DNA from 3 places in the Intrasporangium calvum DSM 43043 genome. Region 1 is predicted to be linked to each of the others. Evidence: riboswitches for the same ligand, from Rfam matches in the RefSeq annotation. Region 1 holds a riboswitch; each other region holds the start of a gene.
What was found. Region 1 has a riboswitch for S-adenosylmethionine ahead of metX (homoserine O-acetyltransferase MetX). Riboswitches for the same ligand answer to the same signal wherever they lie in the genome.
Positions count from the first base shown of each region.

Region 2: it holds a riboswitch for S-adenosylmethionine, as region 1 does, so the genes downstream of both, INTCA_RS11060 (aminotransferase class V-fold PLP-dependent enzyme) here and metX (homoserine O-acetyltransferase MetX) in region 1, are expected to answer to the same signal.
Region 3: it holds a riboswitch for S-adenosylmethionine, as region 1 does, so the genes downstream of both, INTCA_RS06385 (bifunctional o-acetylhomoserine/o-acetylserine sulfhydrylase) here and metX (homoserine O-acetyltransferase MetX) in region 1, are expected to answer to the same signal.

Region 1 covers NC_014830.1:1,682,609-1,692,866, reverse strand. Annotated here, with positions in the region: gene INTCA_RS07630 (transglutaminase TgpA family protein) at 1-693, shown strand, start outside; gene INTCA_RS07625 (arsenate-mycothiol transferase ArsC) at 744-1,313, opposite strand; gene INTCA_RS07620 (RNA polymerase sigma factor) at 1,370-3,133, opposite strand; gene INTCA_RS07615 (universal stress protein) at 3,553-3,951, opposite strand; gene metX (homoserine O-acetyltransferase MetX) at 4,075-5,274, opposite strand; SAM riboswitch class IV at 5,294-5,407, opposite strand; gene INTCA_RS07605 (DUF4192 domain-containing protein) at 5,597-6,694, opposite strand; gene INTCA_RS07600 (YkvA family protein) at 6,791-7,312, opposite strand; gene INTCA_RS07595 (EcsC family protein) at 7,302-8,132, opposite strand; gene INTCA_RS07590 (MalY/PatB family protein) at 8,258-9,406, shown strand; gene INTCA_RS07585 (DNA polymerase) at 9,399-10,258, shown strand, end outside.
Region 2 covers NC_014830.1:2,427,737-2,437,994, forward strand. Annotated here, with positions in the region: gene pgsA (CDP-diacylglycerol--glycerol-3-phosphate 3-phosphatidyltransferase) at 1-548, opposite strand, end outside; gene rimO (30S ribosomal protein S12 methylthiotransferase RimO) at 545-2,014, opposite strand; gene INTCA_RS11040 (dipeptidase) at 2,052-3,245, shown strand; gene INTCA_RS11045 (hypothetical protein) at 3,253-4,005, opposite strand; gene INTCA_RS19560 (DNA translocase FtsK) at 4,054-7,080, opposite strand; SAM riboswitch class IV at 7,267-7,393, shown strand; gene INTCA_RS11060 (aminotransferase class V-fold PLP-dependent enzyme) at 7,429-8,862, shown strand; gene INTCA_RS11065 (endonuclease/exonuclease/phosphatase family protein) at 8,941-9,972, opposite strand; gene INTCA_RS11070 (ribonuclease J) at 9,969-10,258, opposite strand, start outside.
Region 3 covers NC_014830.1:1,413,204-1,423,461, forward strand. Annotated here, with positions in the region: gene INTCA_RS06355 (SDR family NAD(P)-dependent oxidoreductase) at 1-867, shown strand, start outside; gene INTCA_RS06360 (DegT/DnrJ/EryC1/StrS family aminotransferase) at 864-2,066, shown strand; gene INTCA_RS06365 (aminotransferase class V-fold PLP-dependent enzyme) at 2,120-3,253, shown strand; gene INTCA_RS06370 (hypothetical protein) at 3,483-4,280, opposite strand; gene INTCA_RS19485 (hypothetical protein) at 4,420-4,755, opposite strand; gene INTCA_RS06375 (hypothetical protein) at 4,808-5,044, shown strand; gene INTCA_RS06380 (S66 family peptidase) at 5,163-6,218, opposite strand; gene INTCA_RS06385 (bifunctional o-acetylhomoserine/o-acetylserine sulfhydrylase) at 6,284-7,606, opposite strand; SAM riboswitch class IV at 7,621-7,736, opposite strand; gene INTCA_RS06390 (acyl-CoA dehydrogenase family protein) at 7,903-9,072, shown strand; gene INTCA_RS06395 (glycosyltransferase family 2 protein) at 9,125-10,111, shown strand; gene INTCA_RS19490 (CoA transferase subunit B) at 10,200-10,258, opposite strand, start outside.

The sequences.
Region 1 (10,258 bases):
CGGTTCGAGCCGACGCCCTCGCGCAACGGTCCCCCGGGATACTCGTTGGCCGGGGTCGACCCGCCGAACCCAGGCGAGACGACGGACAGCACGCAGTCGACGAACACCGCTGGTCCCACCACCCAACGGCGTCCCATCGACGAAGGGCAGGAGCTGGGATCCGCCACACGGACCTCCTGGTGGCAGGAATGGCTGACCGGCACCAACCTGGTGATCCTCATCTCGGTCGCCGTCGTCGCGCTCGCCACCTTCCTCATGCCACTCACCGCTTGGCTGGCCCGGAGCCTGCGCCGACGCCGCGCAGCGACCCGACAGGATCTCGTCGAGATCGAGTGGGCGTCGCTGACGAGCCACTTCGGCGACCTCGGCCTCACTGCGCCGCCGGGTGCGACCCTCCGAACCGCCCGCGAGCGCTACATCGCGGACGGCCATCTCGCCGGTGAACACGCCACGGCGATGCGCCGCGTCACCAGCACCTTGGAGCGAGCTCGCTATGACCGACCCGAACGAACGACCTCGGCGCAGACCGAGGAGCTCCAACGGGACATCCGCTCGATCAGGCGGCAGGTGTCCCAGACACGCGCGTGGACGACCCGGCTGAAGTCGTTCCTGTGGCCCACCGAGGCCGTGTCCTTCTGGCGCGGTCTGCGCGGCCGCGCCCGCGGCAAGCGCCAGCCAGGCGCGCGCTCCTGAGCCTCAGGGCCGCGGGCATCGGGTGACGGCAGTCCCCCCGGGCCGACAAGTCAGCCGGGCACCGGACCGGCCAAGGCTGCGACGATGCGAGGCAGGACCGCGTCGATCTCCTCGGCGCAGCGACGAGCCGCCCTGCCGCCGCGCCCGTGGGGGTCACTGACGTCCCAGGTCATCGAGTCGGGTCGGCTCACTCGCTGGGCCGCATCCACCAGCGAGGCGCCCAACGGCCCGGGGAGCAGCCGGCCGACCGCATCGGCGAACTGATGGAGGCCGAGCACCTTCTGGACGTGCCCCGGCCAAGCGTCGAAGATCCGCATCCGGACCGCGAAGTCCAAGGTGAGCAGGAGGTCTGCCTCGTCCACGAGAGCCCCGCTGAGAGACCTGCTGACGTGATCGGCCGGGTCGAGACCGTGGGCTCGGAGCTGTTTGCCCATCTGGGGGTCCATCGGCCGACCGGGGTATCCGGGCATGCCGGCGCTGAGCGGGACGACGAGGCGGCCGTTGGGGTGGGCTGCGAGCAGCTGGGCCGTCCGCCGCTCCGCGTAGGGCGAGCGGGCGATGTTCGCGGTGCACACGAACACCACCCGCAGCGGCGGAGTGCTCACGGCGGGCGGGGACACCCGCTCAGCGTAGATGCCCCCACCATCCCCTCAGCGATGCATGGCGTGACGGCAGGTCAGTCGAGGTAGTCCCGGAGGACCTGGCTCCGGCTCGGGTGGCGCAGCTTGCTCATCGTCTTGGACTCGATCTGACGGATGCGCTCCCGCGTGACGCCGTAGACCTTGCCGATCTCGTCCAACGTCTTGGGCTGACCGTCGGTGAGCCCGAAGCGCATCGAGACCACGCCGGCCTCGCGCTCCGAGAGCGTGTCGAGCACGGAGTGCAGCTGCTCCTGCAACAGCGTGAAGCTGACGGCGTCCGCCGGCACGACCGCCTCGGAGTCCTCGATGAGGTCACCGAACTCGGAGTCCCCGTCCTCGCCGAGCGGGGTGTGCAGCGAGATCGGCTCCCGACCGTACTTCTGCACCTCCACGACCTTCTCCGGCGTCATGTCGAGCTCCTTGGCGAGCTCCTCCGGCGTGGGCTCACGGCCCAGATCCTGAAGCATCTGCCGCTGGACTCGGGCGAGCTTGTTGATGACCTCCACCATGTGGACCGGGATGCGGATGGTCCGGGCCTGGTCGGCCATGGCCCGGGTGATCGCCTGGCGGATCCACCACGTGGCGTAGGTCGAGAACTTGTAGCCCTTCGTGTAGTCGAACTTCTCGACCGCTCGGATCAGTCCGAGATTGCCCTCCTGGATCAGGTCGAGGAAGAGCATTCCGCGACCGGTGTAGCGCTTCGCCAGAGACACGACCAGGCGCAGGTTGGCCTCCAGAAGGTGGTTCTTGGCCTTCTTGCCGTCCTGGGCGATCCACCACAGCTCCCGCTTGAGCTTCATGTCGATCTTCTCGCCGGAGTTGAGCTTCTCCTCGGCGAAGAGCCCCGCCTCGATCCGCTTGGCGAGCTCGACCTCCTGCTCCGCGTTGAGGAGGGCCACCTTTCCGATCTGCTTGAGGTAGTCCTTCACCGGGTCGGCGGTGGCCCCGGCCGTGACGACCTGCTGGGCCGGTGCGTCGTCCTCGTCGTCGTCCCGAATGACGAACCCGGACTCGTCCTCGGCCTCGGCCGCCTTGTCGGTCACCGGCGCCGCGTCGTCGTCCCCGTCCGCCGACTCGGCCACGTCCTCAGCGGGGACATCGACGGCGACGACGACGTCGGTGACCTCGACCTCCTCGAGCTCGCTCTCGTCGGCATCCACCGGTTCGACGTCCACGGTCTCCGTGGCGTCAGTGGCGGCGCCCTTGGCAGCACTGCGACCCGTCGTCCCCTTGGCCGTAGCGGACTTCACCGCCCTCTTGGTGGCGGCCTTCTTGACCGGAGGCGCGGCTGCCTTGGCCACGGCGGCGTTGGTCGTCGCCTTCTTCGCCGGAGCCGTCGGAGCCGCCTTGCTCGTCCGGCTCGCCTTCTTGGCGGGCTCCGCCGCCTTGCTCGGCTCTGCCGGGCTCGCCTCGGCCGCACCGCTCGGGGCCGGGGTCTTCTTCGACGCACCCGAGGCACCCGGCGCGGCAGAGCCGCTCTTGGCCGCAGCCTTGGTCGTCCTGCTGGTCGTGGTCGTCCTGCTGGTGGTCGTCCGGGTTGCGGTCTTTGCGGCCGCGGCGGTCGTCTTGCGAGCGGTTGCCACAGTGCCTCCCTTGTTGCCTCTACGAGTCTGGGTGTTGGATGCCGCGGCGTCGACGACGATCTCGACGTCGTGCGCTTCGAGGGTCGTGAGGACGGGTTTCATCTGCTTGGGGTCGAGCTGGGCCTCCACCTGCGCCCGGGCGATCTCGGAACCAGTGATCGTGCCGGTCGTCCGTCCCCTGACGAGCAGCTGCATGATGGCGTCGTGCTGGAACACCTTGGGAAGGGCAGTCGGGGTTGCAGCTGGAGTTGCCTTCGGCACGGAGGATGTCGCCTTTCGGTCGCACGGGCTCGTCGTTCACAGGACCCTCGGCGGGCATGCATCATCAACGAACGAGAATGGGGATTCGCTCCGGAAATGCTTGGCATGGTGGAGTCGACCCCTCCGTCGATCTCTCGGTGCGCCTCGTGCGATCCGGCTCTCAGGACATTATAAAACGCCAGTGGGCCAGCGGGCGAACGTCCTCCCCGCCGACCGACGTGGTCGAGCGCGCACCAGCGCATGATGATGCCTTTGTCAGAGCCCTCCGCATCGCTGAAAGGCGCGCGGCGGACGCGCGGCGGGGCCTGTGCCGCTGAAGTCCGACCTCCTGGCCGACCGGGCGAGCCCGGTCGGCCAGGATTCTGAGGCGACAGTCAGTCGGCCTTGACGGCGAGGACCGGGCAGCTCGCGTCGAGCAGGATCCGTTGGGCGTTCGAGCCGAGAATCAGCTTTCCGACCGGGCTGCGGCGACGCAGGCCGATGACGATGAAGTCGGCGTTCTCCTGCTCCGCCACGGAGATGAGGTCCTCGGCCGGGTCGTTCCCACGCACCAGCTGTCGCACCTCGTGGTCGAGGCCCCGCTCCTCCAGGACCCCCTTGACGCGCTCGAGCTCACTCTCGAACCGGGCGGACTCGTCCGCGTCGAAGTCCTTGCCCCCTCGGTGCGAGCTGATCACGACGAGCTTCGTGCCTCGCAGCACGCACTCCTCTGCCGCTCGCTTCAGTGCGGCGCGGCCTTCCTTGGTCGCGACGTATCCAACGACAATGGCCACTGTGCCCGGACCTCCTTGGGACGGAAATGTCTGTGGTCGGACGCTACCCGAAAAACTGCGGCGCGGGAGCCGTCCGTCGTGGTGCGTCGCACACACCGACCGACTGAGCGTCTCGGCGAACTGTCAGGCCAGGGCGGAGCGGATGATTCGCCCGACCTGCTCAGCCTCGATGAGGAAGCCGTCGTGACCATAGCGGGAGGTGATCCGGGCCCGCACGGACCGCGGCAGCAGCTCGTGCATCTCGTCGGACAGACTGGGCGGGTAGAGCCGATCCGAGTCGACCGAGACGATGGTGCACTCCGCGGTGACGCGAGCCAGGGCCGCAGCGATGCCACCGCGCCCGCGCCCGACGTCGTGGGAGTTCATGGCGTCGGTCAGGACGAGGTACGAGTTGGCGTCGAAGCGCCGGGCCAGCTTGCCCGCGTGGTGGTCCAGGTAGCTCTCCACGGCGAAACGTCCCCGCTCGCCCGACCGGAGCGGGTCCTCGCCCAGCTGGGACGCGCGGCCGAAGCGGTCGTCGAGCTCGACGCCGGTGCGGTAGGTGATGTGCGCGATCCGTCGCGCGAGCCCGAGCCCGGCTTCGGGCGACCGGCCGCGCCCGTAGTAGTCCCCGCCGGCGAAGTGCGGGTCCTGGCGAATCGCGAGGAGCTGCGGCTGGCACCACGCGATCTGGTCGGCGGTCGCGTAGGCGGTGCTCGCGAGCACGATGCTGCGGTCGACCCGCTCGGGATGCGACACCGCCCACTCGATGGCCCGCATGCCCCCCATCGACCCTCCGACGACGGCCGCCACCCGGGTCGCGCCGAGCTGATCCAGGAGCCGGGCCTCGACCTCGACCTGATCACGAATGGTGATGTAGGGGAAGCGGCTACCCCACTCTCGTCCATCCGGTGCGGCGCTCGAGGGCCCGGTGGTGCCCTGGCAGCCGCCGAGGACGTTGGCCGCGACGACGAACCAGACGTCCGTGTCGATCGGACGTCCCGGCCCGACGAGGCCGGGCCACCAGCCGGGCGACGCGTGACCGTCACCGGCCTCGCCCTCGACGTGGCTGTCGCCGGTCAGGGCGTGCTCGATGAGCACGACGTTGTCGCCGGCCGAGTTGAGGGTGCCCCACGTCTCGTAGGCCACCGTGACGTCCGGGATCCTGCCTCCGCGTTCCAGGTGGACATCCCCGATCTCGGCGAACCTGCGCGAGCCGACGGGATCACCCACGCGCCAGGCCCCGACGACGGTCCGCCGGACCGGTGCGGCGGGGAAGCCGTTGCGCACGGTCTCACGCCCGGGGCGGACCCGTCGCGTCGAGGTGTGATGGCTCTCTGTCATCGTCAAGATCGACTCCCGGTACTCGCGCTTGCCGACACCGGTTGGGGCGCGGCCTGGTCCTCACCCGGGGCACCCCACCGCGAAGGAGGGTTGCCGACCAGCGAGCCGGGGCTTGTCGCTGGTGCTCATGACCTGGTGCAACTCTACGTCACCCCCGGCGCGGGCACAGCCCCGTCGTCCACGGGGTGGAACGCGTGCTCCAACGCTGCCCCGACGCTCCCCTGTCGCTCCCCCGACTCCGCCCCGACTTCGGGCATCGTCTGGGCCGCTGGCCACGCAGGCCGTAGCCATCCATCGCGGTGTCCACCGCAAGGGGGCGCCGTCACGCTGCCGGCATGCGAACGCCGTGCTCGAGACCCAGCCGGATCAGACCTGCCAGCCGGTGTCCCGGGTCGATCTCCAGGGCCCGGTCGACACACATCCCAGCCCGCGTGCCGTCGCCCTGGGACCAGGAGTAGGCAGCCGCGATGGTGAGGACCGGCGCGGCGAACCGGACGGGCGTCACCCGACACAACGTCAGGAGGGCGTCCTGGACGGTCCGGCCGTGGCAGACGACGTCCGCGTGCTGGGCCTCGTCACGGGGCGGATCCAGAGGCCCGACCTTCGTGGTGAGCCGGGTGAGCAGACGACCGTCGACCGCGTCGAGCGGCAGCCAGCCGGGGCAGAGCCACGCCACGAGGGCGTCGCGCAGGTCCAGGTCCTCGAGCGGACCCACGAGGGCAGGAACCAGAGCGGCGAGTCCTCCTGCAGGTGTCGCCCCACGCAGCACCACGCCCCACGCGTCGAGACACTCGTCGGTCAGCGAGTCCCACAGGCCCTGGCCGGTAGGACCGCCGGTCCCGCCTCCGGCCGCGCCGAGGACCGTCGCCTGCCGCGCCCTTCGGTACGTGCGTCGCCACTCCTCGACGGCCAGCGCCATCTGCTCGTCGTGGGCCTCGGCCCGCGGCGCGACGAGCGACTCGACCGCACGACGGTCGGCGAGCACCGACCTGCCCTGAGCAACGTACCCGGCGACCGCCGGCACGTCCGAGGGAACCGGCAGTGCCTCGCCATCCTCCGCGCAGCCGTCGTCCCTCGTGCAGTACCACCGCCCGTCCCGGACCACGACGTCCTCGTCCACCGGGATGCCGTCCAGCCCCAGCGCCGCACCCAGCGCGTCAGCCAGGGGGCGCGACTCGCCGGCCCGGTCCTCGAAGCTCACGAGGACGACAGAAGAGGGCGCCTCCCGGAGGATCGGCTCGCGCAGCTGGGAGGCGGCCAGGGCCGCGTCCTTCCTGCCGACGACATCCACCCGGGCGACCAGGCCAACGGCCTTGGCGTGCAAGCAGATGATGACGACGCTGCGCTCGGGCTGGAACCCGAGGTGGTACGGGACGATGGTGACGAGTTCGGCGGGTCCGGAGACCGAGATCTTCTGCATGCCCCGAGACTGGTCGAGGCTCCGTCCGTTCGTCCCCCCTCGCCGCCAGCCTGTGGATGACCACCCGCCGGGCCCAGGGGATGTGGACGACCGTGGTCAGCGTTCCAGCCGGCGGCGCACGGTCTCCATGATGTACGCGGTGGCCGCGTCACGGGCCTGACCGGTCAGGCGAGGCCCGGCGCCGGTGGCCGCCACCTCCCGACGGGGGTGGGACGTACTCGCGTCAGCGCCCACGACGTCACCCGAGACGGTCTCGGACGCCCGGCGGCGGCCCTGCCCCGCCTCCCAGGCCAGGAAGCGGTCGGTCTCCTCGAGCAGGGCCCTGATCGCCCAGGCGATGACCACGGCGTCGTCAGCTGCGCCCACGACTGGGAGCAGGGCTTCGGGGACGAGGTCCACGGGCGAGACGATGTAGGCCGCGGCTGCGGCGAGCATCCCCAAGCGCCCCCGTGTGGTGCCGGCATACTCACCTCCGATGGTCGCCCGGACCAGGCGCGGGACCGCTTGGACGCGGCTGGACAGGCTCGGCGCGCCCGGTCTCGTCGAGGCCCGCACGACGGAGGCCGTCGTCGCGAGGAGCTTGAGGCGCGACGCGCCGCTCGTCCCCCTACCGGCCACCGGCCGCCGCCCCTCCGGTCACGTCAGGGGCACCGGAGGGGCCGCCCATCCCCCCGCGGTCGGTCGGGGTCCGGCGCGGGAACTCCTCGACCGCCTGCGTGGCGATCCGGCCCAGCAGGTAGACGTCGACGCCGCCGCCGACGAGTCCGCCCACCACGGGGACCGCCCGACCGAGCTTGGCGATGACGCCGGACCCGAGCCGACCGAGCAGGCGGAAGGCGATGGCCTTGTTGAGGACCATGAGAGCGGGCGCGGGAAGCCGTTCGAGCGCCACCGACGTGAGTCGCCCACCGGCTGCGAAGACTCCTGCCTTCTTGAGCAGATCGTCGCTGTCGGCGCCGGCGAGGGTCAGGAGGACGGCGGACCGGACCTGCGGCTGGTCGATGTCGTAGCCCCTGAGCCGCGCCGTCGCTGCCGTCATCCGGGTGCCCAGCAGGTAGAACTCCAGCACGTTGGCGGGCAGGGCCACCGGCATGGTGAAGAACCCGCCCAGCCCGGTGACGAATCCCCCGGCGGCGCCGAGCCGGCGGTGGGCGCGCTGGACGCTGCGAATCGCCTCCTCGGGGTCGCCGCCGGCGTCCGCAAGCGCACGGTCCGCCACCGCTCGGGCCGAGGCGAACGGCCCCCTGCCGTCGATCCCGACGTCGAGCAGGCGCTCGAGGAGCCGGGTGGCCGCTCCGCTGAGACCGCCCTCATCCACTGCCCTCGCGCGTTCCAGCGCGCTGGCGGCGTTGCCGCTCCGGGCTGCCTCCTGCACCCGACCGGCCGTCCGGTCAGCGGCCGCTGCGGTCTCGTCCTTACCCCATCCGAAGATGCCCACGTGGTTCCTCTCCTGAGACTGTCCGGGCGTCGCTGACGTTACGCGATCCCGGCTCCAGAGAGGGCCGGTGGCCCTCCGCGGGTCCCTTACCCCGTCTCGTCGGTGTCCTCTCCTAGGCTCGGGCCATGACCGACCGCATCCTGTCCGCCTCCGTCGAGGACCTGAGACGGTCACGGACCAGCCTCAAGTGGCGACTCCACCCCTCAGACGTCCTGCCGCTCTGGGTCGCGGAGATGGACTGCGCGCCGTGCCCGGCGGTCCTCACCGCCGTGACGGGGGCCGTCCGCAGAGGTGACACGGGCTATCCCTGGGCCCGCGACTACGCCGACGCCTTCGCCGGGTTCGCCGCCGGCCAGTGGGGTTGGGAGGTCGACGCCGGGAGTGCGCACGTCGTCGCTGACGTCCTCACGGGGATCGCCCGGCTCCTCGAGGTGCTCACCGGTCCCGGGCCGTCGGTGGTCGTCAGCTCCCCTGTCTACAACGCCTTCTTCACGGTCATCGACGCGGTCGGCCGGGGGGCGGTGGACGCTCCGCTCACGAGGGAGGGTCGTCTGGACCCCGACACGCTCGCGGCGGCGTTCGAGGAGGTGACCTCGGGTGGCCGCAGTGCCGTCTACCTGCTCGCCAACCCGCACAACCCCACCGGCGTGGTCCACACGCGAGGCGAGCTCGAGATGCTGGCCAGACTCGCCGCCGAGCACGACGTCACGGTCATCTCCGACGAGATCCATGCGGCCCTCGTCTACGAGCCGGGGTCCTTCACCCCCTACCTCACCGTCGCGGGCAGCGAGCGGGGCATCACGGTGACCTCGGCGTCGAAGGCGTGGAACCTCGCCGGCCTCAAGGCCGGCCTCCTCATCCCGGGGTCCGAGGCCCGGACGCTGGTCGGTCGGCTCCACCCGTTCGTCGGTTTCGGGGCGAGCCACCTCGGGGTGATCGCCCACACGGCGGCGTGGACCGAGGGGGTCGACTGGGTCTCGCGCCTCGTCGCGGAGCTCGACGAGAACCGCCGCCTCCTCGCCGAGCTCGTGAGCAGCCGGCTGCCCGGCGTGCGGCTCCGGCTGCCCGAGGCGACCTACCTCGGCTGGCTCGACTGCCGTGCCCTCGGTCTGGGTGACGATCCCTCCGCTCACTTCCGGGAGAAGGCGCGGGTGGCGCTCAGCGACGGCCCGTCCTTCGGCGCCGGGGGCGCGGGCTTTGCCCGACTCAACTTCGCGACGTCCCCCGGGATCCTCCGCGAGGCGGTTGACCGGATGGCCGAGTCCCTTGGCTGACCACCCTTCCGGCACACCGTTGGTCGCGCTCGTCGTCGGACCTCGAGCGGCGTATGCCGCTGGGCCCGGTCTCGATGAGGCGTGGCCGCTCGCTGAGGTGTCCTCCCGGGTCGCTCGACGCGTCGAGTCGGACCACCCTCGCTGGGTTGTCTGGTCGGCCGACGCCGCCCTCCGCGGCGTCGTCACCGCACGCGTCGAGGTCCCCCGGACCTGGGATCTCGCCGAGGCGCACCGGTTGATCCACGGCGGTTGGTCGGCCACCCCGGGCCACGTCTGGGCCGGCTGTCGGGGCCTGCCGCAGGCAGAGGTGCCGCGACTGCGGGCGGGTCGACATGCAGCATTCGACGGCGACCTGTTCGACCACGCCGAACGGTCGGTGGACGAGGTGCTCACGGACTCAGGCCATCTCCGTGCCGACGCCCTGGGCAGCTGGGCCACCACCACGGAACGGCTGGCGCGGTTGGCGCACCTGGCGCTGGAAATCCAACGGGTTCAGGAGGCGTCGCTTCGCGAACGCGCCGGCGGCCGGGCGGAGCGCCTCATCCGCACCGTGTGGTCCGAGTCCGCGGCCGCGGTGCTGTGCCTCGAGCTCGAGCGCGACGGCCTGCCGGTCGACCGCCTGGCCGCGGAGGACCTCATCTCGGCCGCGGCGGGCCCTCGCCCCCGGGACGACGCCGACGCCGCCCGCATCCGGGCCCTGCGGGACCAGGTCGTCCTCCGACACGCCCGGGGTGGGGACCGAACCGACCTGCGCAACCCGGCACACGTGCGCGCCATGCTCCAGTCGGTCGGGGTCGACGTGCCCAACACCCGGGCCTGGGTCCTCGAGCCCTACCGACACACCCATCCACT
Region 2 (10,258 bases), 750 kb from region 1:
GTGACGACCAGCGCCGCGGCGAGCACGCCGTGCGCCAGCCAGGTCCAGACCTCGGCGAGGGGGAAGGACCAGAGCGGCAGGGTGAGCGCACCGAGGGCGAAGGTCTGGAGCATCGTCTTGAGCTTGCCGCCTCGACCGGCAGGCATGACCCCGTGCCGGATGACGATGAAGCGCAGGAGGGTGATCCCGATCTCGCGGACGAGGATGACGATGGTGACCCACCACCAGATGAGGCCGAGCACCGACAGGCCGATGAACGCGGTGCCGGTCAGGGCCTTGTCCGCGATCGGGTCGGCCACCTTGCCGAAGTTCGTGATCTGGCCGTTGCGCCGGGCGAGGCGACCGTCGATGCCGTCCGTCACGGCCGCGAGCACGAAGACGACGAAGGCCCAGAAGCGCCACCACGGGTGCGTACCGCCGTCGTAGAAGAGCACCAGGGCGTAGACGGGCACGAGGAGGAAGCGCAGCACGGTCAGGGCGTTCGGGACGTTCCAGTCGGTCGGGCGCGGTGAGGGGCCCTCGCCGTGCGGCAGCAGCGGCTCCGTCATGCCGGCTCCGCCACGAGGTCGATACCCTCGGTGGCCACGACGACAGCGGAGACGAGATCACCCACCACCGTCGGCCGCCCCGGCGTCGGCTCGATGTAGGTGACGCCGTCGACGTCCGGGCCCTGGAAGGCCGCGCGTCCGACGAGCCGTCCGTCATCCTCGTCGATCTCCTCCACGAGCACCTCGACGAGGTCGCCGATGCGTTCCTCGGCCCGCTGGGCCGTGAGCTCCTCGACCAGCCGGGTCAGGCGCTCCAAGCGGTCGGCGATGACGTCAGCAGCCACCTTCTCGCCGTGGCCCTCTGCCTCGGTGCCGTCCTCGTCGGAGTAGCCGAAGACCCCGACGACGTCGAGGCGGGCCTCGGTGAGGAACGCCTCCAGCTCCGCGACGTCGGCCTCGGTCTCCCCGGGGAAGCCGACGATGACGTTGCACCGGATGCCGGCCTCCGGGGCACTGGCTCGGACTCTCGCGACGAGGTCGAGGAAGGCCGCGCGCGAGCCGAATCGGCGCATCCGTCGCAACACCGGCTCCGAGGCGTGCTGGAAGGAGATGTCGTAGTACGGAACGACTCCCGGCGTGCCTGCCATGGCGTCGAGCAGTCCGGGCCGGATCTCGGCGGGCTGCAGGTAGCTGACCCGAACCCGCTCGATGCCCTCGACCGCGGTCAGCTCGGGCAGGAGCTTCTCGAGCAGGCCGAGGTCTCCGAGGTCCTTGCCGTAGGAGGTGGAGTTCTCCGAGACGAGGAACAGCTCCTTGACCCCCTGGCCGGCGAGCCACCGCGCCTCGGCGATGACGTCGGCCGGCCGGCGGGAGACGAACGCCCCGCGGAACATCGGGATGGCGCAGAAGGAGCAGCGACGGTCGCACCCGGACGCGATCTTGAGCGGCGCCCAGGGCCGCCCGTCCAGACGGGCCCGCACCACGCGGGGACCGCTGGCGGGAGCGGGACCGGGCCCAGCGGCATACGGCTCGGGGTGGTCCCCGTGTCCGGGGAGGGCGACCCTCACGGCCTCCGCCGGGCGCGCCGAGGGGGTCAGCGGGAGGAGCCGCCGCCGGTCCCCCGGGGTGTGGCTGGGCACGTGGCCCCCGCCGAGGATGGTCTGGAGGTGGCTCGACATGTCCTGGTAGGAGTCGAAGCCGAGCACGGCGTCGGCCTCCGGCAGCTGCTCCGCGAGGTCCTTGCCGTAGCGCTCCGCCAGGCACCCCACCGCGACGACGGCCCTCGTGCGGCCGTCCGCCTTGAGGTCGGAGGCCTCGAGCAGCGCGTCGATCGAGTCCTTCTTGGCCTGCTCGACGAAGCCGCACGTGTTGACGACGGCGACGTCCGCCTCGGCGGCGTCCTCGACGAGGGTCCACCCCTCCGCCTGGAGCCGGCCGGCCAGCTCCTCCGAGTCGACCTCGTTGCGGGTGCACCCCAGGGTGACCAGGGCGACGCTGCGGGTCGCAGTCGGTGGGGGTGGGGTCATGCGACCCACTCTAGAGGGGGCGGTGTTCAATGACTGAATGCCCGACGCCCTGGCCCATGCGCTCGCCCTGCTCACCGAGCACCCTCTCGTGGACGGCCACAACGACCTGCCCTGGGAGGCGAGGGTGCAGGTCGGCTACGACTTCGACCGCCTCGACCTGCGCTCTCGGGTCGGCACGACGGTGACCGACCTCCCCCGCCTCGCCGCGGGTGGGGTGGGCGGCCAGTTCTGGTCCGTCTTCGTGCCGAGCACGCTCCAGGGCGACGCCGCGGTGACCGCGACGCTGGAGCAGGTGGACGGGGTCCACCGGATGATCGCGACGTATGCCGCTGAGCTCGCTCTCGCACGGACCGCGGAGGACGTCGACGTGGCGAGGTCGCAAGGCCGTATCGCCTCCCTGCTCGGGGCCGAGGGCGGGCACTCGATCGGCAGCTCCTTGGCGACGTTGCGCGCGCTCCACCTCCTCGGTGTCCGCTACCTGACCCTGACCCACAACGACAACGTCCCGTGGGCCGACTCGGCGACCGACGTGCCGGCCGTGGGCGGCCTGACGGAGTTCGGGCGCGAGGTCGTCCGCGAGATGAACCGGCTCGGCATGATGGTCGACCTCAGCCACGTGGCGCCGTCGACGATGCGCGCGGCCCTCGACGAGAGCACGGCGCCGGTGATCTTCAGCCACTCCTCGGCCCGGGCGGTCTGTGACACCCCCCGCAACGTGCCTGACGACGTGCTGGAGCGGCTGCGGGACGGCGGCGGCGTCTGCATGGTGACCTTCGTCCCCGACTTCGTCTCCCCCGCCGTCGCCGAGTGGCGGGTCGAGGCCGCCGCGGCGGCGGCTGCGGCGGGGGTGGACGCCAAGGACTGGGTCGAGTTCAAGCGGTTCACCGCCGGCCACGTGATGGACCACCCGAAGCCGGCCGCGACGATCGCCGACGTCGTGGCTCACCTCGAGCACGTCCGCGACGTCGCCGGGATCGACCACGTCGGCATCGGCGGTGACTACGACGGGACCGACACCTATCCGACCGGGCTCGAGGACGTCAGCGGCTACCCCCACCTCGTCGCGGCCCTCGTCGAGCGGAAGTGGTCGGACTGGGACATCGCCCGGCTGGTGCGGGGCAACACGCTGCGCGTCATGCGGGACGTCGAGTCCGTCGCCCGGGACCTGCAGACCACCCGCGCGCCGAGCCTCCGGACGATCGAGGAGCTCGACGGCTCGCTGCGGGCGTGAGCCGGGCTCAGCCTTGCTGCCGGAACCGGGCGATGGTCAGCCCGACGAGGCGGGCCACGACGAGGGCGACGTAGAGCATCCCGGTGATCTGCTGGAGCAGCACGAACGACCGGGGGTGTGGGGTGATCGCGTAGATGTCGGAGAGGCCGGTGCCGGTCATGTTGGCGATGGAGAGGTAGAGCAGCTCGTACCAGGTCCGCGTCCCGGCGAGGTCCTCGCCATAGATGATGAAGGAGTTCGGCCAGATGAACTGGATCGCCAGGTAGAGGTAGGCGTAGGCCCAGGCGAGCACGGTGAACGTCGCTCCCGTTGCGAGCAGCTCGTCTCGGGTGACCCAGTTGTCCGCGAACATGTACCGCAGGAGCGCGTAGCCCGTGTAGAAGTAGAACGCGGCGTGGAGCAGCGCGGACCAGAACACCAGGATGTCGTTCTCCGGCCAGGTCGACTCGGCGATGGTCATGACAACAACAGGCCCACCGAGGAGGATTGACACCCAGGTCAGCGCCGGGGTGGCGCGCACCGCCCGCACGGCGAGGAAGAGCACGAGCAGACCGACGAGGCCGAAGGCTGCGTGGCCGGCCTGCTGGAACTCGCCCAGCTCCAGCGTCTGGAGGAACGGGTAGAACACCAGGGCGAGCAGCTGGACGACGAGCAGGACGCCGGACGGGGTCTCGACGACGGTGCGCCGCCACCGGTCCAGGCGCCTCGGGGGTCCGGCCCGGCGCGGGGACGACGGCCACAGCTCCAGCGATGCAGTCACGCTCGGGACCTTACCCGCGTAGGGCCAGTCGTCCCCGCAACGGCGAGGTCACCAGCGCTCCCCCGGCCGGTCCGTCAGCTGCCATGCGTCCTCCGAGTCCTCGTCGTCCTCCGTGGCGACGGGCGTGAGGTCACCCGGCTGCCACGCGGCGACGGGCACGGCGGTCGTGTCGTCGAGGTCGTCTCCGTGCGCGCGGCGTTCGCCGCGCTGGGCGACGATGGCTGCGGTCCGCACCGGCTGCCCGGGGGGCAGGACCTCGCCGTATGCCGCTGGGCTCGCTGCGGCGTCAACGGGTTCTTCGACGATGGTCGGGTCGGCGCTGAACGGCGCGGGCTCCTCGACCGGCTCGAAGACCGCATCGAACCCGGACGTGGGCCCGACAGCGCGGTCGGGGTCGTCGGCGCGGGTGGGCTCGGTGGGCTCGGTGGGTTCACTGGGTTCGTTGGGTTCGTTGGGTTCGTTGGGGTGTGGGACGTCCTCGCCACGGAGCAGGGCCAGGGTCTGCTCGAGGTCGTCGGGCCGGACCAGCACGTCCCGGGCCTTCGACCCCTCGCTCGGACCGACGACCCCGCGTGACTCGAGCAGGTCCATGAGCCGCCCCGCCTTGGCGAAGCCGACCCTGAGCTTGCGTTGCAGCATGGAGGTCGACCCGAACTGGGTCGTGACGACGAGCTCGGTGGCCTGGAGCAGGACGTCGAGGTCGTCGCCGATGTCGTCGTCGATCTGCTTCTTCGGCTGCGCGACGGTGACGTTCTCGACGTAGTTCGGCTTGAGCTGGGTCGTGACGAACTTGACGACCTCGTGGATCTCCGACTCGTTGACCCAGGCGCCCTGGACGCGCATCGGCTTGCTCGCTCCCATCGGCAGGAAGAGCGCGTCGCCCTGCCCGATGAGCTTCTCGGCGCCGGGCTGGTCCAGGACGACCCGCGAGTCGGCCAGCGAGCTCGTCGCGAACGCCATCCGGGAGGGGACGTTGGCCTTGATGAGGCCGGTCACGACGTCGACCGACGGACGCTGCGTCGCGAGGACGAGGTGGATGCCGGCGGCCCGGGCGAGCTGGGTGATGCGGACCACGGACTCCTCGACGTCTCGAGGGGCCACCATCATCAGGTCCGCGAGCTCGTCGACGACGACGAGCAGGTAGGGGTAGGTGGTCAGCTGCCGCTCCGAGCCGGGCAGCGGCTTGACCTTGCCGGCCCGGACCGCCTTGTTGAAGTCGTCGACGTGCTTGAACCCGAACGCGGCGAGGTCGTCGTAGCGCTGGTCCATCTCCTTGACCACCCAGGCGAGGGCCTCGGCCGCCTTCTTCGGGTTGGTGATGATCGGCGTGATGAGGTGCGGGATCCCCTCGTAGGCGGTCAGCTCGACCCGCTTGGGGTCGACGAGGATGAGCCGGACCTCCTCGGGCGTCGAACGCATGAGGATCGAGGTGATCATCGAGTTGACGAAGCTCGACTTGCCGGAGCCGGTGGCCCCGGCCACGAGCAGGTGCGGCATCTTGGCCAGGTTGGCGATGACGTAGGCGCCCTCGACGTCCTTGCCGACACCCATGACCATCGGGTGCTCGTTGTTGCGAGCCGTCTGGCTGCGAAGGACGTCGCCGAGCGCGACGTTCTCGCGGTCCGCGTTGGGGATCTCGATCCCGATGGCGCTCTTGCCGGGGATCGGGCTGAGGATGCGGACGTCGGCCGACGCCACGGCGTAGGCGATGTTCTTGGAGAGGGCCGTGACCCGCTCCACCTTGGTGCCCGAGCCGAGCTCGACCTCGTAGCGGGTCACCGTCGGGCCGCGGGTGAACCCCGTGACGGCTGCGTCGATGTCGAACTGGTCGAAGACGTGCGTCAGCGACTCCACGACCTTGTCGTTGGTGTGGCTCCGGGTCTTGTGCGGCGCCCCGTGCGCGAGCAACGCGTGGTCCGGCAGGTGGTAGGTGACGTTTCCCTCGAGCGAGAGCTGCTCGACCCGCGACGGGATCGGCGAGGTGGGGGGCGGGACGAGCTCCGGCTTGGGCCCGACCTTGGACGGGTCCGGTGCACCGGGCGACCGGGGATCGATCGCCTGGGTGCTGCTGGACGAGCCGGCCGGGCGAGGAGCGAGGACCCCGGGGGCGGTGGGCCGCTTCTCACCGGGACGCAGACCCAGGGTGGGCTCGTCCTCGGCGCCCTTGGTCGCCGCCTGCCGGAAGGCCTCGTCCCCGTCGCGCTCGCTGAGGTCGACCGCCTTGCGCCGGCTGCGTTTCGCCGGCCCGGTGCCCGCGGCGTCCCCGGCCCCGTCGGCGCTGTCCGCTTCGAGTGGGCGATGCAGCACGAGAGCGCGCAGCTGACGCAGCCGGTGCGGGATGTGGTTGACGGGAGTCGCTGTGATCACGAGCAGCCCGAAGGTTCCGAGCAGGATGAGGATGGCCAGCGCGCCGTACCGTGACACCGCAGCGTCGAGCGGGCTCGAGGCGAGGAAGCCGATGATGCCGCCCGCGGCGCGCATGCCCTCGGCGCCGTCAGGAGGGTTGGGGATGCCGTCGCTGAGGTGCGCGAGCCCGCAGGCGGCGAACGTCAGGGCCACGGTGCCGACGATGATGCGGTTCGTCGCCGCCTCGTCCTCGGGTGAGCGCAGCACGCGCAGCCCGAGCAGGAGCAGGACGAGGGGGACGGCGTAGGCGATGCGGCCGAACGTCCCCGCGACCACGGCATGGACCGCGTCGCCGAAGACGCCACGGACGCCCCACCACTCCCGGGCGGCGACGACGATGGCGAGCGCGATGAGCCCGAACCCCACACCGTCCCGGCGGTGCTCGGGCTCGAGGTCGCGCGCGCTCGCGCCGACCCGGCGCACCGCTCCCCCGGCGACGTGGGAGACGCCCATCCACGTGTTGCGCACCGCCCGGATGGGCAGCGGCAGCCCGCCGCCCTTCGCCTTGCCGCGGGGGGCCGGACGCGTCGTGCTGCGAGCGCCCCCTCGGCCCGCGGCGGGGCGCGCGGCCGCCCTGGCCCGACCGGCGGACGAGGCGCCCGCGTCAGACGCTCCCCGCGTCGTCGTGGACGAACTGGGGCGCGCGCTGCTGGACCGACGTGTCGCCATGTTCGCACCGTACGACACTGACCCACCGAACTCACGCGTCACACGCGCAACACGGCCATTTGGGGTGGATCCCACCACCATGGAAGGGTTCGAGCGTGAGCCGGCCCAGCGGCATACGTCCCAGATGACGACACGCTCCACCCGTCGGGTGGACACGGCGACGGCGGGCTCCCTATCTTCGTGGCAGGTCATGAGCGCCAGCGTCAAGCCCCGGCTCGCTGGCCAGCAACCCTCCTCCGCGGTGGGGTGCTCCGGGTGACGACCAGGCCGCCCTCGCCACGTTCGTGGTGACGAGGTGCGGCAAGCGCGGACCTGCACCCGGTGGGTCCCCCGACCCAGGAGCAGGCCATGTCAGTCCTCCCCCGAACCGTTTCCGGATTCCACCCCGGCGCAGACGGGACCCCCGGCGCCGCACCGTGCGGCGGCGGGACACCGCACGGCTTGACGACCCGGAGCCGAACCGCCGGCACCGTCGCTTCAGAGCTGCCCCGCGTCGTCGGGGCCGGGCTCGTCGTGCCCACCCTCTCCGGCCCCACGCCCTACGCGAACCTGGACCACGCCGCCTCCACTCCTGCCCTCGTGGCCGTCAAGGAGGCCGTCGACCGCGCCCTGGAGACGTACGCCTCGGTCCACCGGGGCGCCGGCTACGCGTCGCGTCTCACCAGCGCCTGGTACGAGCAGGCTCGGGCCGAGGTGGCCGCCTTCGTCGGCGCCCGCTCCGACGACGCCGTCATCTTCACGCGGACGACGACGGACTCGTGGGCCGTGCTGTCCGCGGCGCTCCCGGCGGACACCACCGTCTTCGTCTTCGCCTCCGAGCACCACTCCACCCTCCTACCGTGGGGCGACCTCCGCACGGTCCGTCTCCCCGTTCCGCACAGTGTCGCCGAGGCCCGGGCACTCCTGGCGGACGAGCTGGCCGCGCGGTCCGGCGGACAGCACGCGGCGCACCGGCTCGTCGTCATCACCGGGGCGTCGAACGTCACCGGCGAGATCTGGCCGGTCGAGGACTTCGCGCGACTGGCCCACGAGCACGGCGCCCGCATCGCCGTCGACGCCGCGCAGCTGTCGGCGCACCGTCGGATCGACGTCGCCGCGTGGGACGTGGACTACCTCGCCTTCTCCGGGCACAAGACCTACGCGCCGTTCGGCACCGGCGTCCTCGCCGGCCGGTCGGACTGGCTCGACGGGGGCGACCCCTACCTGCGCGGCGGTGGCGCGACCCGTGTCGTCGCCGCAGGCGACACGACCTGGGCGACCGGTGCGGCCCGGCACGAGGGCGGCAGCCCCAACGTCATCGGCGCCATCGCCCTGGCGGCCGCGTGCGCGACGATCGCCGCCCACCGGGTCGCCATCGAGGAGCACGAGTCCCGGCTGCTCTCCCGACTTCGTGACGGCCTGAGCACGATCGACGGCGTGGACGAGCTGTCGATCTTCGACGAGCGGCACGACCGCGTCGGGGTGGTGGCCTTCACGGTGCGAGGGTTCGAGGCCTCACTGGTCTCCCAGGTGCTCTCGGTGGAGCACGGGGTCGGGGTCCGGGACGGCCGGTTCTGCGCCCACCTGCTCGTCGACGACCTGCTCTCCGGCACCGGGGAGCACGAGACCGCGGTCCGGGCCAGCATCGGTCTCGGTTCGACGAAGGAGGGCGTGGACCGTCTCATCGGCGGCCTGCGTGAGCTCGTCGAGGCCGGACCGGCCGCCGCGTGGACTCGCGCTGACTCCGGCTGGGTGGTCGACGGCGACGACCCGCGCGACCGTGAGGTCGTCCGCCCCTGGTGACGTGGCCGAGGTCCGGGGCCCGCTGTCAGAGCCCGCGGCACGAGTGCGAGTCAGGGAGTGCGAGTCAGGGAGTGCGAGTCAGGGAGTGGTGGACTCGGTCTCGGGGAGCGCATACGTGGCCCACACGATGGCATGGTCAGTCCCGTGGATCGCGGTGGATCCTGCCTCCACGACCGTCAGCCCCCGGCTCAGCAGGTGGTCGAGCTGGATGTAGGGCGGGACCCGCTGGCCGACGAACGGCCAGGTGCGGACCCAGCCGAGCCCGGCCACCTGGTGGGCGTCGTCGAAACCTTCGGCGGTGTGCCGGAACGCGGGGTGACCTCGACTGGCGTTGAAGTCGCCCGCCAGGAGGACGGGCTCGCTGCCTTCCTGGCGGTCCCGCCACGTCGCGAGCGCCCGGAGCGCAGCGCGCCACTCGACGGTGTCGCCGGCGAGGGGGGCGGGCACGTGGACGGCCTTCACCCGCACGGCCGTACCGGTGACGTCGACGACGACTTCCGGCTGCAGGCTCGGGGTGTGCGCGTCGACCGGGTCCTCGCCGGTGGTCTCCGTCGCCGGGAACCGGGAGAAGACCATGGTGCCGGTGTACGACTCCGGCCGTGTCTCCCCGACCTCCTCGATGAACCACTGGTCGAGACCCGCCTCGTCGAGGGCAGCCAGCGCCTCCGGCGTCACCTCGGTGGCGACGAGCACGTCAACCGCCTCGGCCCGGACCGCGTCCGCGACCTGCTCGGCGTCAGCGCGGCCGAACGACAGGTTGACCGCCATCACCGTGAGGTCCAGCGGTGCGTCGGGTGACGTCTCGGCGAACCAGCTCGGCAGCGCGATGGACGCAGCCACCGCGACCGCCGCGCCGACGGGGAGGAGCATCCACCACCGCCGGAGCAGGGCGGTGACGCCGAGGAGACCGAGCAGGCCGAGGGCGACCAACGGGCCGGCGGTCTGGAGAACCACCACCGGCTGCCAGGTCGAGTCGAGCCAGCGGGCTCCGCCGACGACACCGAGAACGACGAGCACCAGGGCGATGAGGAGGTCGGGCCCGGCCGGCCGGGACCGGCCGAGCCACCCTGGCGTGGGCCGACCCGGTCGCCGTCTCGCGGTCTCGGTCACGCCTGGAGCACGACAGGGATGATCATCGGCCGGCGACGGATCTTGCCACCCACCCAGGACCCCACGGCGCGGCGGATCACCTGCTGGAGCTGCTGGTCATCGCGGACGCCGTTGGCGACGGCCTCCTCGATGGCCCGCTCGACCTTCGGGATCACCTGCTGGAAGATCTCCTCGCTCTCGACGAAGCCACGCGCCGTGATCTCGGGCCCGGAGGCGATCTTGCCGGTGGCCGCGTCGAGCACGACGATGCAGGTGATGAAGCCCTCGTCCCGAAGGATCCGACGGT
Region 3 (10,258 bases), 270 kb from region 1:
CTCGACCAGAGCGAGGTCTTCGCGCAGGCGCTGCGGGACGGCCAGGCCGAGGTCGTGCTCGGCGACATCCGCGACCCGGAGCACGTGGCGGCCTCGATCGAGGGAGTGGACGTCGTGCTCCACCTCGCGGCACTCATCGCGATCCCCTTCTCCTACGTCGCGCCCCGCTCCTACGTCGAGACCAACGTCATCGGCACGCTCAACGTCCTCGAGGCCGTCCGCCGCCATGGCACTCCGCGTCTCGTCAACACGTCGACGTCCGAGGTCTACGGCACGCCGGAGGAGGTGCCGATCACCGAGCACCACCCGCTGCGCGGTCAGTCGCCCTACTCGGCGACGAAGATCTCGGCGGACAAGCTGTGCGAGTCCTACGCGCTCTCGTTCGAGACTCCCGTCGTGACGCTGCGACCCTTCAACACGTTCGGTCCACGACAGTCCGCCCGGGCCGTCATCCCGACCGTCCTGTCCCAGCTGCTCGCCGGCGCCGACCAGGTCCGACTCGGGGACCTGACGCCCAAGCGCGACTTCACCTACGTCACCGACACCGCGGACGGCTTCGTCCGGGCCGCCCTCTGCGACGTGGCGCCCGGGACGACGATCCAGCTCGGAACCGGCCGGACCGTGTCCATCGGTGAGGTCGTCGAGCTCTGTCGCACCGTCACCGGAAGCACGGCCGAGATCGTCACGGAGGAGGCACGGATCCGGCCGGAAGGCTCGGAGGTGCAGATCCTCCTGTCGGATCCGACCCGAGCCCACGAGGTGCTCGGATGGGCGCCCACGGTGTCGCTCGAGGAGGGCTTGGCCCGCACGGCGGAGTGGCTCCGGCCTCGCGTCGACCCCGAGACGGCAGCGCGGTACCACCGATGAGCGACCGACTGGCCGCAGGGGGAACGGAGCGCGAGGCGCATGCTCCCGGGTCGCACGGCGTCGCCGGGACGATCCCCCTCGCGGTGCCCAACATCGGCCCGCTCGAGCGGCACTACGTCGTCGAGGCGGTGGAGTCGGGCTACGTGTCGTCCGTCGGGCCCTTCGTCGCCGAGTTCGAGGACCGTTTCGCGCACCGGGTCGGCGCTCGGCACGCGATCGCCTGCGCCAGTGGCACCGCCGCGATCCACATCGGTCTGATCCTGCTCGGCGTCGAGCGCGACGACGACGTGTTCTGCTCCGACTTCACCTTCGTCGGGTCGGTCAACCCGATCGCCTACCTCGGGGCTCGGCCGGTCTTCGTCGACTCCGAACCCCGGACCTGGAACCTCGACCCGGCTCTCGTCGCCGCGGAGCTGGACCGTCGGGCGGCGGCCGGGGAGGAGCTCCCGAAGGTCGTCGAGGTCGTCCACGTGCTCGGCCAGCCCGCCGACATCGAGCCGATCGTCGACGCGTGCGACCGCCACGGGGTCGCCATCCTCGAGGACGCCGCAGAGTCCCTCGGTGCCGGCTGGTCCGCCGGACGCTACGCCGGCAGGCACACGGGCACCGTCGGGCGAGTCGGGTGCTTCTCCTTCAACGGCAACAAGATCGCGACGACGGGCGGCGGCGGCATGATCGTCACCGACGACGACGCGCTCGCCGAGCGGGCTCGGCATCTGACGACGCAGGCCAAGGTGCCCGACGTCGGCTACCTTCACGACGAAGTCGGCTACAACTACCGCCTCACCAACATCGCCGCCGGCCTCGGCCTCGCGCAACTGGAACGTCTCGACGAGTTCGTCGCGGCCAAGCAGCGACTCGCCCGTCGCTACGACGAGGCGCTCGCGGACCTGCCGTTGGATCTGCCGCCCCGGGTCACGGGGTTCGATGCCACCTACTGGCTCTACTCGGTCATGGTGTCGCCGGCCGATGGTCGAGGTCGCGACGACCTGCTGGCGCACCTTGCACGGCGCGGTGTCGGCGCGCGGGCCCTGTGGCGGCCCCTCCACGCCCAGCCGCCCTTCGCCGCGGCGCGCGTGCTCGCCGGCTCAGTCGGCGACGGCTTCTTCGAGCGAGGGCTGTCACTGCCCTGCTCCACGGACCTGAGCGAGAAGGACCAGGGGCGGGTCATCGAGGCGGTGCGCTCCTTCTTCGGCTGACCGATGGGCGGCCACTGCTCTCGGCGATCGAGCGGGGACCGTAGGTTGGGTCCATGCAGCTTCCTCGCGCAGACGTTGACCCGGACGGCCTCCTCGAGTACTCGGTGGTCTTCTCGGACCGGTCCCTCAACCACATGTCCCGCCGCTTCGTCGGCGTGATGCAGGAGATCGTGGAGGTTCTCCGGGACACCTACCACGCAGATGCGGTCGCCGTGGTCCCCGGCGGCGGAACCTTCGCCATGGAGGCCGTGGCACGCCAGCTCGCCACCGGTCGCCGAGTGCTGGTCCTGCGCAACGGGTTCTTCTCGTACCGGTGGTCGCAGATCTTCGAGGCGGGCTCGATCCCCAGCGCCGTGACCATCTGCAAGGCCCGGCCCGACAGCCCGGCCGTGGATGCGTCGTGGTCACCGGCTCCGATCGAGGAAGTCGTCGAGACCATTCGTCGCGAGCGTCCCGAGGTGGTCTTCGCGGCTCATGTGGAGACTGCCTCCGGGATCCTGCTGCCGGACGCCTACGTGGAGGCCCTGGGCCGTGCGACCCGCGAGGTGGGTGGTCTGCTCGTACTCGACTGCATCGCTTCGGGAGCCATGTGGGTCGACATGGCGACCGCCGGCGTCGACGTGCTCCTCAGTGCTCCCCAGAAGGGGTGGAGCGGGTCACCCGGCGCCGGGTTCGTGATGCTCGGGGAGCGGGGCCGGGCGGCGGTCGAGGGCTCGAGGTCGACCAGTTTCGCGGCCGACCTGCGCACGTGGCTCTTCGTCACCGACGCGTACGTCGAGGGACGGGCCACCTACCACGCGACCCTGCCGACCGACGGCCTCGCCCACAATGCCGCCGTCATGCGGGAGACCTACGACCGTGGGCTCGAGGTGGTGCGGGCGGCCCAGGCTGACCTCGGCGCCCGGGTCCGCGCCCTCCTGGCCGAGCGGGGCTTCGTGTCCGTGGCCGCCCCTGGGTTCGAGGCCCCGGGGGTGGTGGTCGTCCACACGGACGATCCGGCACTCCAGTCAACCGCCCGTTTCCGTGAGGTCGGGATCCAGGCTGCCGCCGGGGTTCCGTTGCAGTGTGACGAGCCTGCCGGGTACTCGACGTTCCGAATCGGCCTGTTCGGTCTCGACAAGCTCGCCGACGTGGACGGCACCGTCGCCCGGCTCGCCGCTGGCCTCGACCGGCTCGGGATTCGCTGACGCGCCGCCCCGGGCTGACCCGCTGGGGCCTCAGCTGACCCGCTCGGCGGGTTCGCCACCACCGGCTCACACACTGACCCGTCCCACGGGTCAGTGTGTGAGCCGCGTCGCTGCCCCGGGCTGACCACCGCACCGGCCCTGCCCCCAGCGCTCGAGTGTGCTCTTCGCCCCCAGCGCTCGAGTGTGCAGTTCTTCGCCCCCAGCGCTCGAGTGTGCAGTTCGTGCCGGGTCACTGGTTGACCAGGACGGACCGGGCCTGCTTGACGGTGATCGTGGTGGCCGGCTGGCGCACCGTGACCTGGTCCGGGACCTCGATCCACGGCCCCCCGTTGACCCGGAACTGCGCCCCGAACCGCACCTGCACGAACGAGGCGAACTGACCCGCCTCGCGGTAGGTGTGCACCACCTGCCCGTGCGGGTAGGTCCCGCCCGGCGAGTCGGTCGGCCCGAACGAGTCCCCGTCCCCGAAGTGGTAGCGGTAGCTGACCAGCCGGGGCCGGATCTGCACCCGGTAGCCATACATCCGCGCCGGGTCGACCGTGTCGACCTCACCCGGCTCGAACCCCTCGCTCGACCACTGCACCCGGTAGAAGGTCTCGAGGTTGACCAGCGTCGTGTTCCCCTCCGGCTGGGTGGCCACCCGCGCGGTCGCCCACCGCGTCTGGTGGAACGCCGCCACGATCATCTCGACCGTCGGCACCGGGCGCACCCCCGGCACCAGGTTCGGCAGGCAGGTGGTACCGACCAGCTGCTGGCCCAACGGACCGGCCGGGCGGCTGCCGGCGGGCCACTCCTCGGCCGGCAACGGGTCGCCGTCCCGATCGACCCACCACCGGTACACGTCCGAGAGCGGCCCCAGCCCCTGCCGCGGGCTGTTGTCCGCGCACGCCGCCGTCGCCGCCGCCAGGCAGTGACCACTGAGCGCCGGACCCCCCTCGAGATCACACCCCGAGATCGCGATCCGATACCTCCAATGCGCCTGAGGCTTCACCAACAACCGCGCATACTCCGCGTCCAACGCTCGCATCTGAACTGCGTTGAGCGAGGCCGTGACTCCAGTTCCGTCTGTTTCGCAAGTCCAGCCGCTACCGCAGTCGGCAGCAGCCGGAGTGGCCACTGCCAGAGAGAACGCAAGGATTGGCAGCGCAAGAAGAAACTGCGCGCTCCTACGCATTGCTGACCTCTCGAACACTCCACCCCTTCGTTCCCCAGACGAGAGAGAAGATGTTCTTTACAGTCTCCTTCCGGTCTTCCCGCACCGTGTCGCCGCTGTCATTGACGACGCGCGCACCTAGGACCTTAACCGTCGCGTGGATTCGGGAGATCCCATCCGAATCGGCGAGGGTGACGAGGAGGCCGACGTCGATCGGGTCCGACTCGTAGCGTCCCTTGCCGTTCAAGAGCCGCTCTGCCAATGATGCGTAGCCCGAGCATGACTCGGACTCACGCTGGCACAGGCTTCGAATGGCTTCGGGGTTCGGCTTCCTCCAGGACGCGTTCACGACATCGACGAAATGCCTGACAAACGCCTTTGCGCCGTCCTTGGTGTGCTTCTTGGCGGCTGCTGGCAGCCCGTCCGGGAAGTCCGGCGCCGCACTCGTCGGTGACGCGGCCGGCGCCGCCGGCGCCGACGTGGCGACCGAGCTGCTCGGCGCGGACACCGTCGGCACCGGAGTCGTCGGCTCCGGTGCAGCGGACTCAGCCGCGCACCCGGTGAGCGTGACCGCGAGGGCGAGCCCAGCGGCATACGGCAGGAAGGTTTGTCTCGACACGGCTCTTCAGATCCCCTGACCTTGAACGAGGCACGCCACCGGCGTGCAAACGGGCGCAAACGTGACAGAACGGTCCCATGATCCTGCCCGATCCGCACCCCGAACCGCGCCCGCCATCCACAGGACGCTGGCCGAGGTCAGGCCAGCGTCTGGGCGATCGACTGTTCGGCCGTGCTGAAGCGGACCGTGGTGAGCGCCCCGTTGACGAGGGCGAAATGGGGGGCCACGTGCCCGCACTCGACGTCGGCGATGATCGGCACACCGAGCTCACCAAGCGCCTCGACAACGGCGTCGTGCTGGGACAGGTCACCGGCTGAGGGCGCCGTGGTCCGGGAGACCAGGATGCCGTTACTCCGATCGAACCAGCCGTGCAGGCGCATCGCGTGCAGCGCCCGGCAGATGTCGTAGGCCGCCCACTCCGCCACATCGAGGACGTGGATGATGCCCTCCGGAGCGCAGGCGTCGGCGAACCCACTGACGTCGCCGTACGCCCCACCGGCGAGGAAGCTCACCGTCTCGACGCATCCGGCGACCAGACGCCCCTGCAGCGCCACGGGCTCGCCACCGGCACCCGGGTCGATCCGGGTCCACGTGCCCGGCTGGTCGAGGTGGTACTCGGCGGCGCCGGGGTCGGCGGCCCAGTCGTCGAACCCGGTGCTGCGCCAGCGGCCGGGGGACTGCTGCCTGATCTCGGCGCCGACGGCTGACCCGGCCACGTCGAGCCAGTGGGCGACCCCGACGGGGGTCCGATACAGGGTGTCCATGAAGTTCTGGCCATGGATGGTCGCGATCCCGGTCCGCAGGGTGAGCGGGGTGAGCCACGTCGACGTGTCGGAGTACCCGACGCACCACGTCGGCTCGGCGTCGGCGATCGCCTCGAAGTCGAGCAGCCCCAGAAGGTCGATGCCGGTCTCTCCGCCCCACGGCGGCACGACCGCCCGGATGTCAGGGTCGGTCAGCATCCGCATCAGCTCCGCAGCGCGCTGCTCCTTCGGGGCGCTGACCTGCGAGGGCGTGTGCATGCACTCGCCGATCTCGACGTCGAAGCCCTCGCCCTCCAAGAAGGCCCGAGTCACCTCGACCCGAGGCCACAGGCGGTCCGGCACACCCGAGCTGGGCGCGGTCACGCCGATCCGGTCACCCGGGCGCAACGGGACCGGATAACGGACGGCGGTCGCGTTCTCGGCGGGCATGGGGGCCAGCGTACGAGCGGGAGGGGGTGAGCGGCATACGGGCTGCCGCCCACCCCGCGGGACGGTCAGCCCTTGGCGGCGGCGAAACCCTGCTCGAGGTCGGCGATGATGTCGTCGATGTGCTCGATCCCGACGGACAGACGGACGAGGCCCGGCGTCACGCCGGCAGCGAGGCGGTCCTCGTCCGGTCCCTGCGAATGAGTCGTGGACGCGGGGTGGATCACGAGCGAGCGGACGTCGCCGATGTTCGCGACGTGGCTGTGCAGGGTCAGGCCCTCGACGAACCTCTTGCCGGCCTCCAGGCCACCCGCGATCTCGAAGGCGAGAACGGCTCCCGCACCCTTCGGGACGTACTTCTGCGCCAGCGCGTGGTTGGGATCGTCCGGCAGCGAGGCCCAGACGACCTTCTCGACCTGGTCGTGGCCCTGCAGGAAGGCGGCGACCCGGTGGGCGTTCTCGATGTGCCGCTCGACCCGCAGCGACAGCGTCTCGATCCCCTGGCCGATGAGGAACGCGTTGAACGGCGAGATGGCGTTGCCGAGGTCGCGCAGCAGCTGGACGCGGGCCTTGAGGATGAAGGCGAGGTTGACCCCGAAGGCGCCGTCCTTGCCGAGATCTCGGGCGTAGACCAAGCCGTGGTAGCTCGGGTCGGGCTGGTTGTAGTTCCGGAAGCGCTCGGGGTCAGCGCCGAAGTCGAAGTTGCCCGAGTCGACGATGACACCCGCGATCGTCGTGCCGTGGCCGCCGAGGTACTTCGTCGCGGCGTGGACGACGATGTCGGCGCCGTGCTCGATCGGGCGGAGCAGGAACGGCGTGGCAATGGTGTTGTCGACGACGAGCGGCACGCCCACCTCGTGTGCGACCCGCGCGACGGCCTCGATGTCGAGGATGTCCGACTTGGGGTTGGCGATGGTCTCGCCGAAGAACAGCTTGGTGTTCGGCCGCGTCGCGGCACGCCACGACTCGGGGTCGGCGCTGTCCTCGACGAACGTCACCTCGATGCCGAGCTTGGGCAGGGTGTTCTGGAACAGGTTGTACGTCCCGCCGTAGAGCGCCGGGCTCGCGACGACGTGGTCGCCGGCCTCCGCGATGTTGATGATCGCCAAGAACGTCGCGGACATGCCCGAGCTGAGCAGCAGGGCGCCAACCCCGCCCTCGAGGGACGCGATCCGCTTCTCGACGGCGTCCTGGGTGGGGTTCATGATCCGGGTGTAGATGTTGCCGAGCTCGGACAGGGCGAAGAGGTTCTTCGCGTGGTCCGTGTCGTTGAAGACGTAGCTCGTCGTCTGGTAGATCGGCAGGGCTCGCGCCCCGGTCGCCGGGTCAGCCTGCTCCTGCCCGACATGGATCTGGCGGGTCTCGAACGACCAGTCGGGGTTGTCACTCATGGCGTGCTTCCTCACACTCGCGCTTGCACGCCGGCGAATGCCGGGTGCCAGGTCTTCACCCGGGGCACCCCGCCGCGTAGCGAGGGTTGCCGGTCAGCGAGCCGGGGCCGTGACGCTGACACTCATGACCTTTCGGGGATGGTATGCCGCTGAGCTCCTCCCAGCCCGACGTGTCCTCATCGTGGACGCTGAGTCCCCATGCTGGACAGGGCCGGTGCGTGCGGGCAGACCCGCGGCGCCGCGCGTGGTCTCAATCACTTGGACGTCCTACTAAATGTGTCTCGCGAGTAGCATGGGTGACCGTGACCAGCACTGACTTCGACCTGTTCCGTATCAGCGAGGACCACGAGGCGCTCCGTGAGGCGGTGCGCGCGGTGGCCGAGGACAAGATCGCCCCCTACGCGGCAGCCGTCGACGAGGAGGCCCGCTACCCCCAGGAGGCGCACGACGCGCTCGTCGCATCGGACTTCTTCGCTCCGCACGTCCCGGAGGAGTACGACGGGGTCGGCGCGGATGCCCTGGCCACGTGCATCGTCATCGAGGAGGTGGCTCGCGTCGATGCGTCGGCGTGCCTCATCCCGGCCGTCAACAAGCTCGGCTCGCTGCCGCTGATCCTCGCTGCGAGCGAGGACGTCAAGCGCAGGTACCTGCCGCCGCTGGCCCACGGTGAGACGACGTTCTCGTACGGCCTGTCCGAGCGGGAGGCCGGATCCGACACCGCCTCGATGAAGTGCCGCGCCCGCCGGGACGGCGACGACTGGGTGCTGAACGGCCAGAAGTCGTGGATCACCAACGCCGGCGTGTCCGAGTACTACACGGTGCTCGCGGTCACGGACCCCGACGGTCCGCGGGGCAACAACGTCACCGCTTTCGTCGTCGAGAAGTCGGATGCGGGCTTCACGTTCGGGGAGAAGGAGCGCAAGCTCGGGATCAAGGGCAGCCCGACCCGCGAGCTGCACTTCGACAACGTGCGGATCCCCGGCGACCGGGTCGTCGGGGAGGTGGGCGACGGCCTGAAGATCGCCTTGCGCACCCTCGACCACACCCGCGTCACGATCGGCGCCCAGGCCATCGGCATCGCCCAGGGCGCCCTTGACCAGGCGGTCGCCTACGTCAAGGAGCGCAAGCAGTTCGGCAAGCGGATCGCCGACTTCCAGGGCATCCAGTTCATGCTCGCCGACATGGCGATGGAGGTCGAGGCCGCACGCCAGATGGTCTACGTCGCCGCCGCGAAGTCGGAGCGGGGGGACAAGGACCTCACGTTCTTCGGGGCGGCGGCCAAGTGCTTCGCCTCCGACGTCGCAATGAAGGTGACCACGGATGCGGTGCAGCTGCTGGGCGGCGCCGGGTACACCAAGGACTTCCCGCTCGAGCGGATGATGCGCGACGCGAAGATCACGCAGATCTACGAGGGCACCAACCAGATCCAGCGCGTCGTCATGGCGCGTCAGCTCCTCAAGGGTTGAGGGGTAGTCTCCTCAGGACCGAGTCCCCGAGCCCCCGGAGCGGACGCACCCCGTGGACCATGCCCCACCCATCAGCGTCATCATGCCCCTGCTCAACGAGGAGCAACACCTGGGTGAAGCCGTCGAGGCGATCCTCGACCAGCGCTACCCAGGCGAGCTGGAGCTCGTCCTCGCGATCGGTCGCGGCCATGACGACACGCTGGGCGTCGCCCGGGAGCTCGCCCGCCGGGACCACCGGATCATCGTCGTCGAGAACCCCTCAGGCCGCACCCCTGACGCACTCAACCTCGCCGTCGGGGCAGCCAACCACGAGATCATCGTGCGGGTCGACGGGCACGGGTTCCTCAGCCCCGGCTACATCGAGCGGGCCGTGACGGTGCTCGAGGAGACCGGGGCGGCCAACGTGGGCGGCGTGATGTACGCCGAGGGGTCCTCGTCCTTCGAGAAGGCAGTCGCCATCGCCATGCGATCGTCCCTGGGCGTGGGGGGAGCGCGGTTCCACACCGGGGGTCACGCCGGGCCGGCCGACACCGTCTACCTCGGTGTCTTCCGACGCAGCTGGCTGACGACTGTGGGTGGCTACGACGCACGGTTCTCGCGGGCCCAGGACTGGGAGCTCAACTACCGGCTCCGGCAGGCCGGCGGCACGGTCTGGTTCGACCCCGAGCTGCGCGTGCGCTACCGCCCCCGTCCGACGTTCCGCCGACTCGCGCGCCAGTACCGGGACTACGGACGCTGGCGCCGCGTCGTCGCCCGCGAGCACCAGGGCTCGATCAACGCTCGCTACCTCGCGGCGCCGACCGCGCTCGTCGCCAACGTCGTCGGCCTGGTCGGCGGCTTCGTCTGGGCACCGCTCTGGATCGTCCCCGGGACGTACGCCACGGCCATCACCGTGGGAGGGCTCGTCATCGGCAGGCGCGATGGGCTGGCCGTCGCCGCGCGGGTCCCGGCCGTGCTGGCGACGATGCACGGCAGCTGGGGGTGGGGCTTCCTCACGAGCCGACCCGGACAGCTCCTCCCCGAGACCGACGAGGGCTGAGCTCCGACCTGTCGACTCTGCCGTTCGGGCGCGGACCGGACGACGGCCCCGGACGTTCCGCGCCCGGGGCCGGCCAGGAGCGGTGGGGTCAGCCGAGGTCGACGGTGAAGTCGGGCTCGGTCTTCTCGCGGACCTCGTCCTCGGTGA